DNA from 2 places in the Streptomyces sp. NBC_00654 genome. Region 2 is predicted to be linked to the other one. Evidence: predicted binding sites of a transcription regulator. Region 2 holds the regulator's gene; the other holds the start of a gene.
The links. Region 2 encodes HrcA, which represses chaperone genes, less so after heat shock. Its sites were predicted from a motif close to TTNGCACTCNGNNNNNCNGAGTGCNAA; they were not measured.

Region 1 (9,317 bases), on a different contig from region 2:
GGATCACCGTCACCTCCGCCGCGGCGGCGAACGCGCTGCCGGTCGCCGAGTACACGGTGGCCGCGATCCTGTTCGCCAACAAGCGCGTCCTGCACGCCGCCCAGCGCTACCGCACACTGCGCGCCGACCACGACTGGCGCGACGAACTGGACGGCACCGGCAACTACCGCCGGACCGTCGGCATCGTCGGAGCCTCCCGCATCGGCCGCCGGGTGATCGAGCTGCTGCGCCCGTTCGATCTGGACGTGGTGCTCTACGACCCGTACCTCTCCGAGGAGGAGGCCGCCGCGCTGGGGGTCGGGTCCGCGTCGCTGGCGCAGGTGTGCGCGCGCAGCTCGGTCCTCTCCGTCCACGCGCCGCAGCTCCCGGCCACCCACCACCTCATCGGCGCGGAGCAGCTGGCACTGCTGCCGGACGGGGCGACGCTGATCAACACGGCGCGGGGTTCGCTGGTGGACGAGGAGGCGCTGCTGCCGGAGCTGGTGAGCGGGCGGCTGCACGCGGTGCTGGACGTCACGGAGCCCGAACTCCCGCCGTCGCACTCCCCGTTGTACGACCTGCCGAACGTCCTGCTGACCCCGCACATCGCGGGCTCGCTCGGCAATGAGCTGTACCGGATGGCCGACCGGTCCCTGGACGAGCTCGAACGTTTCGCCCGGGGGCTGCCGTTCGCGGATCCGGTGACGCCGGGAGTGCTGCCCCACTCGGCGTGAGGCTCCGGGCACGACGCACCGAGGCCCGGTGCCCCCGCGACGGGGATACCGGGCCTCGGTGGTTCTCGTTCCGGTACGGCGCGCTGCCGTACCGGAACGGCGTACTACGGCGTACTAGTGGGAGTGACCGTGGCCGTGACCGGCCTCGGCCTCTTCCTCGGCCGGCTTCTCGACGACCAGGGTCTCGGTCGTGAGCAGCAGCGACGCGATGGACGCGGCGTTCTCCAGGGCGGAGCGGGTGACCTTGACCGGGTCGATGACGCCGGCCTTCACCAGGTCGCCGTACTCGCCGGTGGCGGCGTTGAAGCCCTGGCCCTTGTCGAGCTCGGAGACCTTCGAGGTGATGACGTAGCCCTCGAGGCCGGCGTTCTCGGCGATCCAGCGCAGCGGCTCGACGGCGGCACGGTGCACGACCGCGACACCCGTGGCCTCGTCGCCGGTCTTGCCGAGGTTGCCCTCCAGGACCTTGACGGCGTGGACCAGAGCGGAGCCACCACCGGAGACGATGCCCTCCTCGACCGCGGCGCGGGTCGCGGAGATGGCGTCCTCCAGACGGTGCTTCTTCTCCTTGAGCTCCACCTCGGTGGCGGCACCGACGCGGATCACGCAGACGCCGCCGGCCAGCTTCGCGAGGCGCTCCTGGAGCTTCTCGCGGTCCCAGTCGGAGTCCGTGGACTCGATCTCGGCCTTGATCTGGTTGACGCGGCCCTTGACGTCGGCCGTGTCGCCGCCGCCGTCGACGATGGTCGTGTCGTCCTTGGAGACGGTCACGCGACGGGCGGTGCCCAGCACGTCCAGACCGGCCTGGTCGAGCTTGAGGCCGACCTCCTCGGCGATGACGGTCGCACCCGTGAGGGTGGCGATGTCACCGAGCATGGCCTTGCGGCGGTCGCCGAAGCCCGGGGCCTTCACCGCGACGGCGTTGAAGGTGCCGCGGATCTTGTTGACGACGAGGGTGGAGAGCGCCTCGCCCTCGACGTCCTCGGCGATGATCAGGAGCGGCTTGGAGCCACCGGCCTGGATGACCTTCTCCAGCAGCGGGAGCAGCTCCTGGATGGAGCCGATCTTGCCCTGGTGGATCAGGATGTACGGGTCGTCGAGGACGGCCTCCATACGCTCCTGGTCGGTCACCATGTACGGGGACAGGTAGCCCTTGTCGAAGGCCATGCCCTCGGTGAACTCGAGGTCCAGACCGAAGGTGTTGGACTCCTCGACGGTGATGACACCGTCCTTGCCGACCTTGTCCATCGCGTCCGCGATGAGCTCGCCGACCTGGGTGTCCTGCGCGGAGAGCGCGGCCACGGCGGCGATGTCGGACTTGTCGTCGATCGGACGGGCGGTCGCGAGGAGCTCCTCGGACACGGCCTTGACCGCGGCGTCGATGCCCTTCTTCAGGGCGGCCGGGGAGGCGCCCGCGGCGACGTTGCGCAGACCCTCGCGGACGAGCGCCTGGGCCAGCACGGTGGCGGTGGTGGTGCCGTCACCCGCTACGTCGTTGGTCTTGGTCGCCACCTCCTTCACGAGCTGGGCACCGAGGTTCTCGTACGGGTCGTCGAGCTCGACCTCACGCGCGATGGTGACACCGTCGTTGGTGATGGTGGGAGCGCCGAACTTCTTGTCGATGACGACGTTGCGGCCCTTGGGGCCGATCGTCACCTTGACCGTGTCGGCAAGCTTGTTGACGCCGCGCTCAAGGGCGCGACGGGCGTCCTCGTCGAACTTCAGAATCTTCGCCATGGGCTGTTCTTCCCTCTCAAAACGAACTGCGCCCCTCACCACCCGGCTAGTTATTTCGCAGGGGGCCAGGGGCGCAGAACAGAAGCAAACGTGGGTGAATTACTTCTCGACGATCGCGAGCACGTCGCGGGCCGAGAGGACGAGGTACTCCTCGCCGTTGTACTTCACCTCGGTGCCGCCGTACTTGCTGTACAGAACGACATCGCCGGTCTTGACGTCGAGCGGAAGGCGCTCGCCGTTCTCGAAGCGACCCGGGCCCACGGCCAGGACGACGCCCTCCTGGGGCTTCTCCTTGGCGGTGTCCGGAATGACCAGGCCAGAAGCCGTGGTCTGCTCGGCGTCGAGCGGCTGGACCACAATGCGGTCCTCAAGCGGCTTGATCGCAACCTTGGTGCTGGTGGTCGACACGATCCGGTCTCCCCCTTCGGAGATCTCACGGGGTTTAACAGTCTTTGGGTGGCGACCAGGTCGATCCGTCGTCGCGGGTGCCGGACCTGCCCTGCCGCACAGTGGTGCTGGCACTCTCCAGAGGGGAGTGCCAGACCTGAGACTATGACCGCGATTAGCACTCGGTCAAGCGGAGTGCCAATTCACCACCCTCGCGTCGTGCGGGGGACCGTGCCGCGGAGGGCCGCGCCGCAGGGGGCGCGGAGGACCGTGCCGGGGACCGCGCGGCGAGCGGCCGCTGACCGCACGCGCCGCGGGTCCCCCTGAGCACCGCGGACTTCGGTGACGGCGACCGGCCGCCCATCTGCTGGGCCGCCTTGCGTCCCAGCCGTTCGATCGGGTCCACCGACTGCGCGCACCCGGCGGTGACGGTGAGGAGCGCACCGGCCGTCAGCAGCCCGGCCAGCAGCCGGTGCGCGCGCGTCATACGTAGTCCTCCAGCCTGGCCACCGCGTACCCCTTGTCGGTGATCGTCTTCATGACCCGTCGGATCATGTCCGGCATGGAGCCCTTCCAGTCCTCGCGCCCGCGGAAATGGGTGAGGATGATGTCGCCCGGGTGCAGGTCCCGGTCCCATTCGCGCCACTCCATGTGGTCGGGGAACGCCTCGGCGGACCACAGGGGCACGGCCGTCACCCCGCAGGACTTCGCGACGGCCAGGGTGTCGCGGTTGTAGTTGCCGTACGGCGGCCGGAAGAGCGTGGGCCGCTTCCCGTAGCGCTTCTCGATGTTGGCCTGCTGGTCGCAGATCTCCTTCTTCTGCTCGCCGTACGAGAGGCCGGGCAGATAGCGGTGGTTCAGCGTGTGGTTGTTGAGGGTGACGCCGCGCTTCTGCATCTGCGCGAAGTAGCCGTAGTCGTCGTCGATGACGTAGTCGCTGAGGAACGCGCTGTACGGGATGTCGAGTTCCGTCATCATCCGCAGCAGCTCGGGGTCCTTCTCCGCGCCGTCGTCCATGGTGAGGAAGACGATCCGCTCCTTGGTGGGAACGGTGGTGAAGACGGGAGGCAGCGCGTCGCCGTCCGTGACCTCGAAGCCCTCGCGGGTGGTGATACGCGGCTTCACCACGGGCGGCGCCGGGGCCGCCAGCGGGACCCCGGCCAGCCCCCACTTCTTCGCCGCGGCGGCACGGGCGGCCTGTTTCCGCTTGGCCTCCTGGGCGCGCGTGTCCGGGGCGCGGGCGGGTCCGGCCTGCTGGGCCGGTCCGCCCGGCTGTCCGGCGCCGGGCCCGTCCCGCTTGTCCGGGGCGCCCGCGCCGCCGCCGTCCGGGCCGGCGGCGCATCCGGAGCCGATCACGGCGACCAGCAGCGCCGCCAGAACCAAGGAGCCCGGTCCGCGCCTCTTCGTGGCCAATTTTTCCTTTTGTCTTACTGGCTGCATGGCGCCGCATCCTGCCAGCCCGTCACCGGGCCCCCACCCCGACACCGCCGCCGGAACCGCCCGGTCCCCCGGCTGGCTCACACGGAACCTGGCTCACAATGGACCGGGTGAACGCACCTACCCCCACCGGTCCCGCCGGCCCCACGGACCCGCTCGCCGCCTTCGCCGCCCTGCGTACGCCGGAGGGCACCGGACTCCTGGCCGCGCTGCGGGACCACGACCCCGCGCAGGAGCTGGCCACCGCCACCCGGCTGCGCCGTACGCACCCGGCGGATCTGGTGTCGGCGGCGCTGGGGCAGGCGCGGCTGCGGCAGCGGGCGGTGGCGAAGTTCGGCGCCGAGGACGCGTACCGGATGTTCTTCACGCCCAACGGTGTGGAGCAGGCCACCCGTACATCGGTCGCCGCCCACCGCGCCGGACGGTTCGCCTCGCTCGGCGTACGGAGCGTGGCGGACCTGTGCTGCGGGATCGGCGGCGACGCGATCGCCCTGGCGCGCGCCGGGATCCGGGTGCTCGCCGTGGACCGCGACCCGCTGACCGCCGAGGTCGCCCGCGCCAATGCCGAGGCGCTCGGGCTGGCGGACCTGATCGAGGTCCGGTGCGCCGATGTCACGGAGATCGGCACATCCGCGTACGACGCGGTCTTCGTCGACCCCGCCCGGCGCGGGGGGCGGGGCCGGATCTTCGACCCGGAGGCGTACTCACCGCCGTTGTCGTGGGCGACCGCGGCCGCGCTGAAGGCCCCCAGGGCGGCGCTGAAGATCGCCCCCGGCGTCCCGCACGAGGCGATCGGGCCGCAGGCCGAGGCGGAGTGGATCTCGGACGGCGGCGATGTGAAGGAGGCGGTGCTCTGGTTCGGCGAGGGCTTCACGCCCGGCTCGTACCGGGCCACGCTCCTGCCCTCGGCGGCGACCCTCACTGCGGCGGCCCCGCTGCCCGCCCCGCCGGTCGGCCCGGTCGGCCGCTATCTGTACGAGCCGGACGGCGCGGTCATCCGCGCCCATCTGGTCGCCGACATCGTGGAGCGGTGCGGCGGGCGGCTGATCGACGAGACGATCGCGTACATCACGAGCGACACGGCGTACACCTCGCCGTACACGACGGCGTACGAGATCACCGACCGGCTCCCGTTCGGCATGAAGAAGCTCAAGGCCCTGCTGCGGGAGCGGGAGGTCGGCGTCCTGACCGTCAAGAAGCGCGGTTCGGCCGTCGAACCCGAGGAGCTGCGGCGGCGCATGAAGCTCCAGGGGCCCCATTCGGCCACCGTGTTCCTGACCCGGGTGGCCGGTGCCCCGACGATGCTGATCGGCCACCCCGTCGGCGGGTGAGCCGGTGGCGCGTCAGCGGGGCGCCCCGCCGGCCGCCGGCACCGGCGGCCGGGAAGCGGCGCCCATCAGGACCCGTACCACCCAACGGCGGTGCGTGAGCGCCTTGGTGATGCCGATCAGACCGATCACCCAGGCGATCAGGCCGACGCCCATCACCAGGACCAGCAGCCCGTACGGGTCCTCGGCCGCGGCACCCGCCGGCGCGGCCGTGCACGCGAACAGGCCGACCGCGCACAGCGCGAAGGACATCAGCAGCCAGGCGAGGCTGGTCCCGGGAAGCCGCAGCCGCCGGTCGCGGACCGGATCGCGGTCCAGCGCGCCCCATTCCAGGAGCAGTTGACGGACCTTCCGGTCCCGGCCCAGGCCCAGCGACACGAAGATGCCGGACGGCACCAGGAGCGCGAAGCCGAGGACGAGGGCGACGAGCGCGCCGATCGCGCTGAACACGTCGTACGTCTCCTCGAACATGATGAGCGCGGTCCCCACGAAGGACCAGCCGAGCGCGGCGAGCGCCCCCCACATCCACAGCAGCCCGAGCCGGCCCCTCCCCACATGCATCCTGACCAGCTCGCCGAGGACCACGTCACGGTCGGCGAGCAGCGTCTCGCGGTCGGGCCAGGAGCGGATCTCCACAGGCGGCGGGGGCGGCGGCAACGGCGAGCGGCGTGACATGCCCCAGACACTACCGGCGGGCGGAAGGGCTCCGGCGCGGCACTCACCCGCACGCTGCGGGCCGATCCGGACGGACGGGGCGGGCCACACGGTCCAGGAGGCCGCGCCCGCCCGCCGGTCACGCGTCGCGCAGCGCCTGGACGTCCAGCTTCCGCATGCCCAGCATGGCCGTCATGACCCGCTCGGCCCTGGCCCTGTCCGGGCCGCCGAGCAGCTCTCCCAGCACGCGCGGGACGATCTGCCAGGACAGCCCGTACTTGTCCTTGAGCCAGCCGCACATGCTCTCCTCGCCGCCCTCGGAGAGCGCGTCCCACAGGCGGTCCACCTCGGCCTGGTCGGCGCAGTCGACGGAGAGCGAGACCGCCTCGGTGAACGAGAACTCCGGGCCGCCGTTGAGCGCGATGTACTCCTGGCCCGCGAGGACGAACTCCACGGTCATCACCGAGCCGGTCACGCCGGGGGACGCCTCGGTGTAGTGGGCGATGTCCACGATCCGGGAGTCGCCCCCGAAGACGGACACATAGTGGCCGGCCGCCTCCTCCGCCTGGTTGTCGAACCACAGGCATGGCCTGATCTTCTGCATGGCCGTCTCCTCCTCGGACCGGCCGGCGGGGCGCCGGATGCTGTGGAAGGTAGACCTCCGGCACCCCCCGGACTCATCAGGACACGCCCGCCGCCCCCTCCGGCTCGGCCGGGGCCGAGGCCCGCTCACCCGCGGGGAGCAGCACCAGCGCCGCCAGCGCGGCCGCCGCCAGGAGCCCCGCGCAGACCCAGAAGGCCGCCGCGTGGCCGGCGGCCAGTTCGGGGCGCCCGGAGCCGCCGCCGGTCACCTGGGCGGCGACGGTGACCAGGACCGCGAGGCCCAGCGAGCCGCCGACCTGGCGGGCGCTGTTGAGCAGCCCGGACGCCATGCCCGTCTCGCCGGGTACGACACCTGTGGTGGCGGCCGTGCCGAGCGGTACGAAGCACAGGCCGACGCCGAAGCTCGTCACCAGGGACGGGCCGAGGATCGAGTGGAGGAAGCCGCCGTCCGCCGTGGCCGTCGCCGCGAACCCGGCCATGCCGAGCGCGGCGATCGCCCCGCCGGCGGCCAGCAGCCGCCGGGTGCCGAGCGTCGCGACCGTACGGGTGGCGAGGACCGAGCCCGCCACGACGCCCACGCAGAACGGCAGGAACGCGGCACCGGCCGCCGTCGGCCCGTAGCCCAGCACCAGCTGGAGGTGGAGCGAGACGAAGTAGAACGCGGCGAACTGGCCCGAGGACAGCAGCAGGCAGAACAGGTTCGCCGTCAGCACCGGCCGCCCCTTCAGCAGGCCCGGCCGCAGCAGCGGCGACGCGGTCCGCAGTTCGACGGCGATGAAGGCCGCCAGCAGCAGCACCGCGGCGCCGAGCGTGCCCAGCGTGGTGGCGGAGCCCCAGGAGTGGTCCGCGGTCCGTACCAGCCCGAGGACCAGCAGCGTCGTACCGGCGGTGGCCAGCAGCGCCCCCGTCACATCGAGCCGGGCCCCGGTCCGGACGGGCCGGGCGGTGAGGCCCGTACGCACCGACGCGGCCAGCGCGAAGACCACGATCGGCACGTTCACCAGCATCACGGACCGCCAGCCCGCCGCGTCGGTGAGCAGCCCGCCCGCGAGCACGCCGACCGCGCCGCCCGCCGCACCGGCCATGCCCCACAGCCCCAGGGCGCGCGAGCGGGCGGGTCCGGCCGGGAAGGCGAGGGCGATCAGGGCGAAGGCCACCGGGGCGAGCGCCGCCGCGCCGGCCCCCTGCACCGCCCGTGCCGCGACCAGCGCGCCCGGCGACTGCGCCAGACCGCCCGCCAGGCTCGCCACCCCGAACAGCACCAGGCCCGCGGTCAGGACGCGGCGGCTGCCGATCAGGTCGGCGAGGCGCCCACCGAGCATGAGCAGCCCGCCGAAGGCCAGGGCGTAGGCGTTCACGACCCACAGCAGCCCGTCCCGGCCGAAACCGAGATCGCTGCGGATGTCGGGCAGCGCCACGTTCACCACGGACATGTCCAACGACACCAGGAACTGCACGGTGAGCGCCACGACAAGCAGCCAACGCACCTGCTTCGCGTCACTGTTCACGACTTCCCCTTCTCTCACATCTCTCGGCCCAGAAATTACTATACGTGTATAAAAATTAATCACGGACGCACTGAGGAAGACATGAGCCACAACGGCCCCAGGGGGAGAGATGTGACGGGCGCGGGAGACAATGCCCCGGTGTCAGGCACAGAGAAGGAACCACCGGCGAAGAAGCGATCCGTGGGACGGCCCCGCAGGCTGGACCCGGACGCGATGGTCGCCACCGCGCGCCGGATCATCGAGGAAGAGGGCGTCGGAGCCCTGAGCATGCGGCGGGTGGCGAAGGAGCTCGGCAGCACGCCGATGGCGCTCTACCACTACGTGAAGGACAAGGACGAGCTGCTGATGCTCACCCTGTCCGGCACCGCGGCCGCCTTCCCGCGGCCCGAGCTGCCCGCGGACCCGCGCGCGCGGCTGCTCGCCGTGTCCGTGCACATGCACGACATCCTCGGCCGGATGCCGTGGGTGCTGGACATCCTGGCGCTGGGCGAGCTGACCGACAGGAACGCGCTGTGGATGGTGGAGGAGATCATCGGCTCCGCGCTCGACTGCGGCCTCTCCCCCGCCCGCTCGGTGCGCGCCTACCGGACGATCTGGAGCTACGTCTACGGCGACCTGGTCTTCCGCAGGGCGGCGGCCCGCCGGGCCGAGAACCCGCCGAGCACGCGGTACTTCCCCGAGATGGTCACCGCCGAGGACGCGGACACACTGCCGCGCCTCACGGCGATCAAGGACCGGTGGCGCGAGTACGCCGCCGACTACGAGGTCGCCGACGAACTCGACGCGATCATCGAGGGGCTGATCAGCCGAGGGACTCGAAGCGCCAGCGGTGCACCGCCCGGGTGATCAGGCCGGCGTCCGGCTCGGGGAGTTCGGGCAGCTCGTCCCCGTACTCCCCCGCCCACCAGGTGATCACCAGGACCCGGTCCTGGGGGGCGCGCAGCAGTTCG
Region 2 (9,317 bases):
CGCAGGCTCAGATGGCAGCGGGCGAGCTGGACCCAGGCCCTGCCGTCCTGGGGGTCCTCCGCCAGCCGGCGTGCCAGCAGTGCCTTGGCCTCGTCGTAACGGCCCAGGGAGTGGAGGGCGTGGGCCTGTTCGGTGAGCGGGTGCGTAGTGGTCACAGTCGGCGCTTCTTCTTCAGGTAGGCCAGCAGGTCGTCGTAACTGCCGCCGTCGTTGGCGAACATGGCGACGTTGCGGGCGGTCGCGAACCACGGTTCGGTGGAGGGCCGTACGGCCTTCGCGGCGGCCAGCAGATCCTTCATGTTGATCAGCCGGACCGTGCCGGTGCGGGCCGAGTCGAGCAGGGCGGTCTCGGACGCGGACTCGCAGAGATGGGCGAGGTCGGCGCCGGAGAAGTCCTCGGTGGCCCTGACGAGCTTCTTGAGGTCGACCGATTCGATGGGCCGCTCGCGCAGGTGGTAGCGGAGGATCGCCTCGCGTGCGGCGGCGTCGGGCGGCAGGACGAGCAGGGTGCGGTCCAGCCGGCCGGGTCGGCGCAGCGCGATGTCCACGTCCCAGGGGACGTTGGTGGCGGCGAGCACGAACACGCCCTCGTTCGCGCCGTCGACGCCGTCGAGTTCGGTCAGGAGCTGGTTGACGGTGTTGCGCATGCCGCTGCTCGCCGTACGGCTGCGTTTGGCGCCCAGCGCGTCCAGCTCGTCCAGGAACACCACGCAGGGCGCCTGACGGCGGGCGGTCTCGAAGATCTCGTGCATGTTGCGTTCGGAGTTGCCGATCCACATGTCGAGGACGTCATTGACCGAGACGGAGATGAACCGGGCACCGAGCTCGCCCGCGACGGCACGGGCGATGAACGTCTTGCCGCAGCCGGGCGGTCCGTACAGCAGGAGTCCGCCGCGCAGGCTCTTGCCGTACAGCTTGCGCAGTTCGGGGTTGCGCATCGGGGCGAGGAAGGCGGCTTCGAGGCGGTCCTTGACCTCGTACATCCCGCCGACGTCGGCGAGCCGCAGGGTGGGTGCCTCCGCTTCCCAGGCGGCGGCGTCGCAGGGGTCCCCGCCGCCGTCCACGGCGAGCGGTGCCTCCGGGGACGGCGAGGTCACGAAGCGCGGCGGGACGGCGTCCTTGATCTCGTTCTCCGCGGCCTTCCAGTCGAACCCGGGGGCGGGTGCCACGGACGGGGCGGGCGTGAGGGAAGGAGCGGGTGCCTCTACCGCGGGTGCGGGTACGGGGGAAGGCGACGCGGCCTCTGGCCGCGGCGGCATTCCCATCGCCCGCATCATCAGTCCGCGCGCCGCCCCGTCCCCCGGCGCGTGCTGGAGCGCCACGGCGGCCTGGGCGACCGCGGCCTCGGACTGCCCTTCGCCCAGCAGCAGTTCGGCCAGATGCAGCCGCAGAGGTACGTCGCCGGGCGCCGCGTCGACCGCGGTGCGCAGGCTCATGATCAGAGGCGACTCGTTGGACATGACCTCACCCTACGTAACGGGTCTGACAGTCCGTCGCCCGGTCGCTTCCGGGACGGTCCCCGAAGCCCCCGGACTCCGCCCTTCCGGAACCTCAGCCCCAGCGTCCGGTGCGGCCCAGCAGCAGGGCCGCCGCCGCCGTCCCCGCGGTGGAGGTGCGCAGCACGCTGCGGCCCAGCCGGTAGGTCCGCGCGCCCGCCTCGGCGAAGGCCGCGAGTTCCTGCGGGGAGACGCCGCCCTCGGGGCCGACGACGAGCACGATCTCGCCGTGCGCCGGGAGTTCGGCGGTGGCGAGCGGTTCGCTGTCGCAGTCGCGGTCCTCGTGCAGCACGCCCGCGAAGTCCGCCGCGGCCAGCAGCGCGGCGACCTGCTTGGTCGTCATCGCCTCCGCGACCTCGGGGAACCGGACCCGCCGGGACTGCTTCCCCGCCTCCCGTGCCGTACTGCGCCACTTCGCCAGGGACTTGAGGCCGCGGTCGCCCTTCCACTGCGTGATGCAGCGGGCGGCCTGCCACGGGACGATCGCGTCGATGCCCGTCTCCGTCATGGTCTCCACGGCGACCTCGCCGCGGTCGCCCTTGGGGAGGGCCTGGACGACGGTGATACGGGGGCTGGGTCCGGGCTCCTCGTGGACCGTCGCGAGGTCCGTCACCAGGAGCCGGTCCTTGCCCTCGGCGGCCCGTACGACGCCCTCGGCCCACCGGCCCAGACCGTCCGTCAGGACGACGTCCTCACCGGCGTGCAGCCGCTTCACGGAGACGGCGTGCCGTCCCTCGGGACCGTCCAGGACGAACTCGGGCCCGCTGGGCATCCGTTCGACGACGAAGACCGGTGCCGTCACTCGGCACTCCTTCCGCTCACTGCCACCCGGGCGGCTTCCAGTTCGGCGGCGAGCAGTTCGATCAGCTCTCCGGCGGGCAGCTCGCGTGCCATCCGGTGTCCTTGCCCGGCCCACAGTGCCATGCCCTGGGCGTCGCCGGTCCGGGCCGCCGCCTTGCGCAGCCCGCTGGTCACATAGTGCACCTGCGGGTAGGCGGCGGGGGCGTAGGGGCCGTGTTCGGTGATGAAGCGGTTGACCAGCCCGCGGGCGGGACGGCCGGAGAAGGCCCGGGTCAGGGCAGTCCGGACGAACAGCGGGTTGGTCAGGGACTGCTTGTGCACCGGATGTGCCCCGGACTCGGGGCAGATGAGGAAGGCCGTACCGAGCTGTGCCGCGTCCGCCCCGGCCGCGAGCGCCCCGGCGATCTGGGAGCCACGCATCATCCCGCCCGCCGCGATGACCGGCAACTGCACGGTCTCGCGGACCTGGGTGACGAGGGAGAGCAGCCCGATGCCGGTGTTGTCGGCCTGCGGGTCGTCGCGGTGCGTGGACTGGTGTCCGCCCGCCTCGACGCCCTGGACGCAGAGGGCGTCGGCGCCCGCCCACTGGGCGCACTGCGCCTCCTCGGCGCTGGTGACCGTCACGATGGTGTATGTGCCCGCCTTGGCGAAGGCGTCCAGCGTGTCGCGGGTGGGGCAGCCGAAGGTGAAGGAGACCGCGGGGACCGGGTCCTCCAGGAGGATCGCGACCTTGGCCTCGTAGCCGTCGTCGCCGCTGGTGTCCGGGTCGCCGAGCGGGGTCTCGTACCAGAGGGCCTCACCGGCGAGCTGTTGGCAGTAGACCTCGACGGCGCTCGGATCGGCGAGCGCGGGCTGCGGCATGAAGAGGTTGACGCCGAACGGCCGGCCGGTCAGCCTGCGGACGTGCTTGATCTCGTTGTACATGCCGTCCGTCGTCTTGTACCCGGCGGCGAGGAAGCCCAGCGCGCCGGCTTCGGCGACGGCGCCGACGAGCTCCGGGGACGAGACGCCGCCCGCCATCGGGGCCTGCACGATCGGATACCGGCAGAGATCGGTCAACTCGGAGGACATGACCGCATCGTGCCATGTCCGGCGCACAGGGCCGAATCAGCCATGGGACAGCGTGACCGGTATACCGCTGTACGCCGCACCGCCCGCCGGTACAGGACCGGCGGGCGGTGCGGTGACAGGGCAAGACCGGCTCAGCGGCCGTTGAAGGCGTCCTTCAGCCGGGAGAACAGCCCTTGCTGACCTGGCTGAAACTGGCCGGTCGGCCGCTCCTCGCCGCGCAGCTTCGCCAGTTCGCGCAGCAGCCGCTCCTGCTCCGGGTCCAGCTTGGACGGGGTCAGCACCTCGACGTGCACGATCAGATCGCCACGACCGCCGCCGCGCAGATGCGTGATGCCGCGCCCGTGCAGCGGAACCGACTGGCCGGACTGGGTGCCCGGCCTGATGTCGATCTCCTCCAGGCCGTCGAGCGTCTCCAGCGGCACCTTGGTGCCGAGCGAGGCCGCCGTCATGGGGATGGTGACCGTGCAGTGCAGATCGTCGCCGCGCCGCTGGAACACCGCGTGCGACAGCTCGTGGATCTCGACGTACAGATCCCCGGCCGGGCCGCCGCCGGGGCCGACCTCGCCCTCGCCCGCGAGCTGGATACGGGTGCCGTTGTCCACGCCCGCGGGGATCTTCACCGTGAGCGTGCGCCGGGAGCGGATGCGGCCGTCACCGGCGCACTCCGGGCACGGCGTCGGCACGACCGTACCGAAGCCCTGGCACTGCGGGCAGGGCCGTGAGGTCATGACCTGGCCCAGGAAGGACCGGGTGACCTGGGACACCTCGCCGCGCCCTCGGCACATGTCACAGGTCTGCGCGGAGGTGCCGGGGGCCGCGCCCTCGCCGCTGCACGTCGTACAGACGACCGCCGTGTCGACCTGGATGTCCTTGGTGGTGCCGAAGGCCGCCTCGGAGAGGTCGATCTCCAGCCGGATCATCGCGTCCTGGCCGCGCCGGGTGCGCGAACGGGGGCCGCGCTGCGAGGCCGTGCCGAAGAACGCGTCCATGATGTCGGAGAAGTTGCCGAAGCCACCGGCTCCGAAACCGCCCGCGCCACCCGCGCCGCCGGAGGCGGACAGCGGGTCGCCGCCGAGGTCGTAGACCTGCTTCTTCTGCGGGTCCGACAACACCTCGTAGGCGGCGTTGATCTCCTTGAACCGCTCCTGGGTCTTCGGGTCCGGGTTGACATCCGGGTGCAGCTCGCGGGCGAGCCGCCGGAATGCCTTCTTGATCTCGTCCTGAGATGCGTCGCGGCGCACGCCGAGTACGGCGTAGTAGTCCGTGGCCACTTACGACTCCGCCAGGATCTGTCCGACGTAACGTGCCACTGCGCGTACCGCTCCCATCGTTCCGGGGTAGTCCATGCGGGTCGGTCCGACCACGCCGAGTTTGGCGACTGCCTCGTCGCCCGAACCGTAGCCGACCGCGACGACGGACGTGGAGTTGAGGCCCTCGTGGGCGTTCTCGTGCCCGATACGTACGGTCATGCCCGAGTCCGTTGCCTCACCGAGCAGCTTCAGCAGGACCACCTGTTCCTCCAGTGCTTCCAGCACCGGCCGGATCATCACAGGGAAGTCGTGCCCGAAGCGGGTGAGGTTGGAGGTGCCACCGATCATCAGCCGCTCCTCCGTCTCCTCGACCAGTGTTTCGAGAAGGACGGAGAGCACCGTGGAGACGGTGGCCCGGTCCTCACTGTCGAAGGATTCCGGCAGCTCCTGCACCAGCTGCGGGACGTCCGTGAAACGGCGTCCGACGACCCGGCTGTTGAGCCGGGCCCGCAGATCGGCGAGAGAGGTCTCGCCGAACGGCGCAGGGCAGTCGATCATACGCTGTTCGACCCGGCCGGTGTCGGTGATCAGCACCAGCATCAGCCGGGCGGGGGCCAGCGCGAGCAGCTCCACGTGCCGCACCGTCGAACGGGTCAGCGAGGGGTACTGCACCACGGCGACCTGCCGGGTCAGCTGCGCGAGCAGCCGTACGGTCCGGCCCACGACATCGTCGAGGTCGACCGCGCCGTCGAGGAAATTCTGGATGGCCCGGCGCTCCGGCGAGGAGAGCGGCTTGACGCCCGCGAGCCGGTCGACGAAGAGCCGGTAGCCCTTGTCCGTCGGGATGCGCCCCGCACTGGTGTGCGGCTGGGCGATGAAGCCCTCGTCCTCCAGCACCGCCATGTCGTTGCGGACGGTGGCCGGGGAGACCCCCAGCTTGTGCCGTTCCGTGAGCGCCTTGGAGCCGACGGGCTCCTCGGTGCCGACATAGTCCTGGACGATGGCGCGCAGCACTTCGAGTCTGCGTTCGCTGAGCATCGCGCACACCTCCAGCTGTCGTCTCCGGTGTCTGCCTGGCACTCTGTGCGTTCGAGTGCCAGCAATCCCCCCGGCCAGTGTACGGGGGCGGGGTGCCCCCCAGGCAAGGGCGACCGGCCACGCTACCCCGGGACCGCGCAGGTCGTTGCCGATAGCGTCGCCGTATGGACGTCTCTTGGGAAGAGTTCGGCTGGGAGCGGTTGGGCCACGGAGTGGGCCGGCGGCGGCTCCCGGGGTGGGATGCGACGGTCGCGCTGGTGGCCGGAGCGGACGGCGCGCTGCTCTACGACACCGGGTCGACGCTGCGCGAGGGGGTGGAGCTGCGGAACCAGGCGGAGGGGTTGCTCGGGCGGAGAGTGACACATGTCGCACTGAGCCACCCCCATTTCGATCATGTGCTGGGCACCGCGGTGTTCGCCGGGGCCGAGGTGTACGGATCGGCCGGCCTCGCCGCTCTCCTGGCGCGCGGGGCGGAGGAGCTGTGCGCCTCCGCCGTACGCCACGGAGTGCCCGAGGAGGAGGCCGCGCAGGCGGTGGACGTCCTGGTGGCCCCGCGCCACGAGGTGTGCGGGGAGTGGACGCTCGACCTCGGCGGCGGGCGGCAGGTCCTGCTGGCCGACGCCGGACCGGGACACACCGGCCACGATCTGGCGGCGCTGGTGCCGGGCGCGGGCGGGGAGCGGGCCGTGGTGCTCTGCGGTGATCTGGTCGAGGAGTCCGGCGAACCGCAGGCGGGCCGGGACGCGGTCACCTCCCGCTGGCCCGCCGCGCTGGACAGGCTGCTGGCGCTCGGCGGCGAGGACGCGCTGTACGTACCGGGGCACGGGGCGGTGGTGGACGCGGCGTTCGTACGGGCGCAGCGGGACCGGCTGGCGGAGCGCTTCGGCGTGTCGTGAGGGACCCCCGGGGCGGGCCCGGCCGGCCTTATCGTCGTGCCATGCGCAGCTACCAGCCGGACCTGACCCCGCCGTGGAAGAAGTCCGCCCCCGCCCCGGAGGTCCCCGCCGAGCCCGATCTGGTCGTGGAGGAGGTCTCCACCGGTTTCTGCGGTGCCGTGATCCGCTGCGAGAAGACGGCCCAGGGCCCCACGGTCACCCTGGAGGACCGCTTCGGCAAGCACCGGGTGTTCCCGATGGAGCCGCGCGGCTTCCTGCTGGAGGGCCGGGTGGTCACGCTCGTACGCCCGTCGGCGGCCGGTCCCGTCCGGCCCGCGCGTACGGCCTCCGGCTCGGTGGCGGTGCCGGGGGCGCGGGCGCGGGTGGCGCGCGCCGGGCGGATCTATGTGGAGGGCCGGCACGACGCGGAGCTGGTCGAGCGGGTGTGGGGCGACGACCTCCGGATCGAGGGCGTGGTGGTCGAGTATCTGGAGGGCGTCGACGACCTCCCGGCGATCGTGCGCGCGTTCTCGCCGGGTCCTGATGCCCGGCTGGGGGTGCTGGTGGACCATCTGGTGCCGGGCTCCAAGGAGTCCCGGATCGCCGGTCAGGTGTCGGACGCCGATGTGCTGGTGGTGGGCCACCCGTACATCGACGTCTGGGAGGCGGTGAAGCCTTCCTCGGTGGGAATCTCCGGCTGGCCGGTGGTGCCGCGCGGACAGGACTGGAAGACGGGGGTGTGCCGGTCTCTGGGCTGGCCGGAGAACACCGGTGCGGCCTGGCAGCACATCCTCTCCAAGGTGCACTCCTATCGGGATCTTGAGCCACAACTCCTGGGCCGCGTAGAGGAATTGATCGATTTCGTCACCCTTCCGGCCTGATGCGCCGAGGTTGTTGACGAGGATCCGATACCGATCCCGGTGAACACCTGCGGCGCATGAGTACCGTCGGCTATTGAGGAGAGAAGAGGGGCACGGCGGGCGACGGGGAGGCACGGGGGCTATGACGCGCGAGGTCTGGCAGGGCAGTGCGGAGAACGAGGCGGCCTCCGCCGTCTTCCACCTGATGCAGCACCTCATCGACCAGTACAAGGTCAACCGGCCGGTGATGCCGCTGGTGGTCGCCCAGGCGGCCGACGCCGATGTCGGGCCCGAGACCGACGACCGGGTCGAGCAGATCGTGCGCCAGATCCACGAGGCCAACGCGCTGCGCAGGGTCCCCGTGCGGCTGCTCGACGGCGACTCCTCGAAGGCGTACGAGGCCGCGCTCGACATGGTGCGCACACTGACCGAGGAACCGTGGGAGACCCGGAAGAACTCGCAGTACAAGCCCTTCTCCTTCCCCCGCTCACGCCTCCTCGGCGCCATCGAGCAGGCCACCGCGACGGTCATCTCCCAGCCCGGCGGCGGCTCGGCGCGCGGGCGCGAGGAGAGGATTCTGGAGCAGCTGGGCCAGCTGCGCTGGCGGACCGGCCGGCCGCGGAGCAACGACCCGTGGTACTCCCTGCGGACCTCGGTCCGGCCGGAGACGTTCGCGGGCGCCGCCTTCATCGCGGCGCTCACCGGGGTGCTCGGCGAGATCAGCTGGCTGCTGACCGCCGTGGTGGCGGCCGCCTCGCTGCTCGGTCTGGCGGTCGTACGGCTGCTGAGCAACGCCGCCCCGCCGCTGCTGTGGCTGCGCCGGGCCAGCCGGTGGTTCGCGACCACGTCCTCGCTGGCCGCGTCCAGTACGGGGCACCCGTCGGACGGCTGGTCGCGCCTCTCGCCCAGCGGCTCCTGGCGGGTGATCCGGGCACGGGCGGCGGCGGTCGCCGAGCGGGTGGCCGACGCGCACCAGGACGACCATCACCCGGGCGTCGAGCACGCGCGCCAGTTCCATCTGGAGCTGCGGGTCCAGGCGCTGCTGGAGGACCTGCTGCACAACTACCGGCCGCACACGCTGGACTGGCGGCGCAGCAAGCGCACGGTCCCGCCGGTGGTGTTCCTGCCCAGGGCCACCCATGACAACGGCGGCATCCTGCTGATCAACGCGATCAACAACGTACGTTCACGGCGCAGCGAGGTGGACCCGCTGCTTCTGCTGGCCTCCCTGCCGGCCGCCCAGATCATGCGGCACACACCGCCGCTGCCGCCGGAGCAGCCCCCGGCGAACAGCGCCGCGGGTTCCGCGGCGGCACGGGCCCGTTACGACCGCTGGGTCGACACACTGAGCCTGGGCCAGTCCCCCGTCGCCGCCGCGACGCTCGCCTGGGTGCTCCGGCTGCCGCTGTCCACGGCCAAGCTGACCCATGAGCACGCGCACGCGGAACTCGTCACCTGCCGGGTCGGCCGGACCTGGGCATGGTGGCTGATGTCGCGGACGGCGGTGGTGTTCGTCCTCGTGGGCAGTCTGCTGGGGACCTTCCTGTGGAGCGTGCACTGGCAGAACGAGTACTGCCACGGACCGCTGACCGACCGCAACACGGATGCGATCTGGAGCGGATCCGGGGACGACAGGGAGTGCGTCGGGGTGGCCACGTCCCCCGAGGTGCTCTTCGCCCGGGGCAACGGCCTGGGGCTGAGCGGGGTGGGCAAGGGCATCACCTTCGAGCGGATCGAGCGGGCGATCCGCGAGGAGAACGCCGACATCGGGCCGGGTGAGAACTTCGTGACCGCCGTCTACGCGGGTCCGCTCACCGCGAGGAACGGCGACGAGAGCCTCACCCGCAAGGGACTTGAGGAGCTCACCGGCGTCTATCTCCTCCAGCACGCCGTGAACAAGACGGTACGGGGGCCCGTCAAACTGCGG

Region 1: the regulator HrcA is predicted to act here: its motif matches at 2,966-2,992, upstream of groES (co-chaperone GroES).

Annotation. Positions count from the first base shown of each region.
Region 1 covers NZ_JAPEOB010000001.1:1,248,820-1,258,136, reverse strand. Annotated here, with positions in the region: gene OHA98_RS05605 (hydroxyacid dehydrogenase) at 1-713, shown strand, start outside; gene groL (chaperonin GroEL) at 828-2,450, opposite strand; gene groES (co-chaperone GroES) at 2,550-2,858, opposite strand; gene OHA98_RS05590 (hypothetical protein) at 3,013-3,324, opposite strand; gene OHA98_RS05585 (polysaccharide deacetylase family protein) at 3,321-4,277, opposite strand; gene OHA98_RS05580 (methyltransferase domain-containing protein) at 4,376-5,605, shown strand; gene OHA98_RS05575 (hypothetical protein) at 5,618-6,277, opposite strand; gene OHA98_RS05570 (VOC family protein) at 6,396-6,860, opposite strand; gene OHA98_RS05565 (MFS transporter) at 6,937-8,367, opposite strand; gene OHA98_RS05560 (TetR/AcrR family transcriptional regulator) at 8,506-9,213, shown strand; gene OHA98_RS05555 (hypothetical protein) at 9,170-9,317, opposite strand, start outside.
Region 2 covers NZ_JAPEOB010000002.1:2,513,332-2,522,648, forward strand. Annotated here, with positions in the region: gene OHA98_RS31495 (lipopolysaccharide assembly protein LapB) at 1-155, opposite strand, end outside; gene OHA98_RS31500 (26S protease regulatory subunit) at 152-1,459, opposite strand; gene OHA98_RS31505 (16S rRNA (uracil(1498)-N(3))-methyltransferase) at 1,551-2,297, opposite strand; gene OHA98_RS31510 (nitronate monooxygenase) at 2,294-3,367, opposite strand; gene dnaJ (molecular chaperone DnaJ) at 3,499-4,638, opposite strand; gene hrcA (heat-inducible transcriptional repressor HrcA) at 4,639-5,655, opposite strand; gene OHA98_RS31525 (MBL fold metallo-hydrolase) at 5,820-6,551, shown strand; gene OHA98_RS31530 (DUF3097 domain-containing protein) at 6,593-7,411, shown strand; gene OHA98_RS31535 (hypothetical protein) at 7,533-9,317, shown strand, end outside.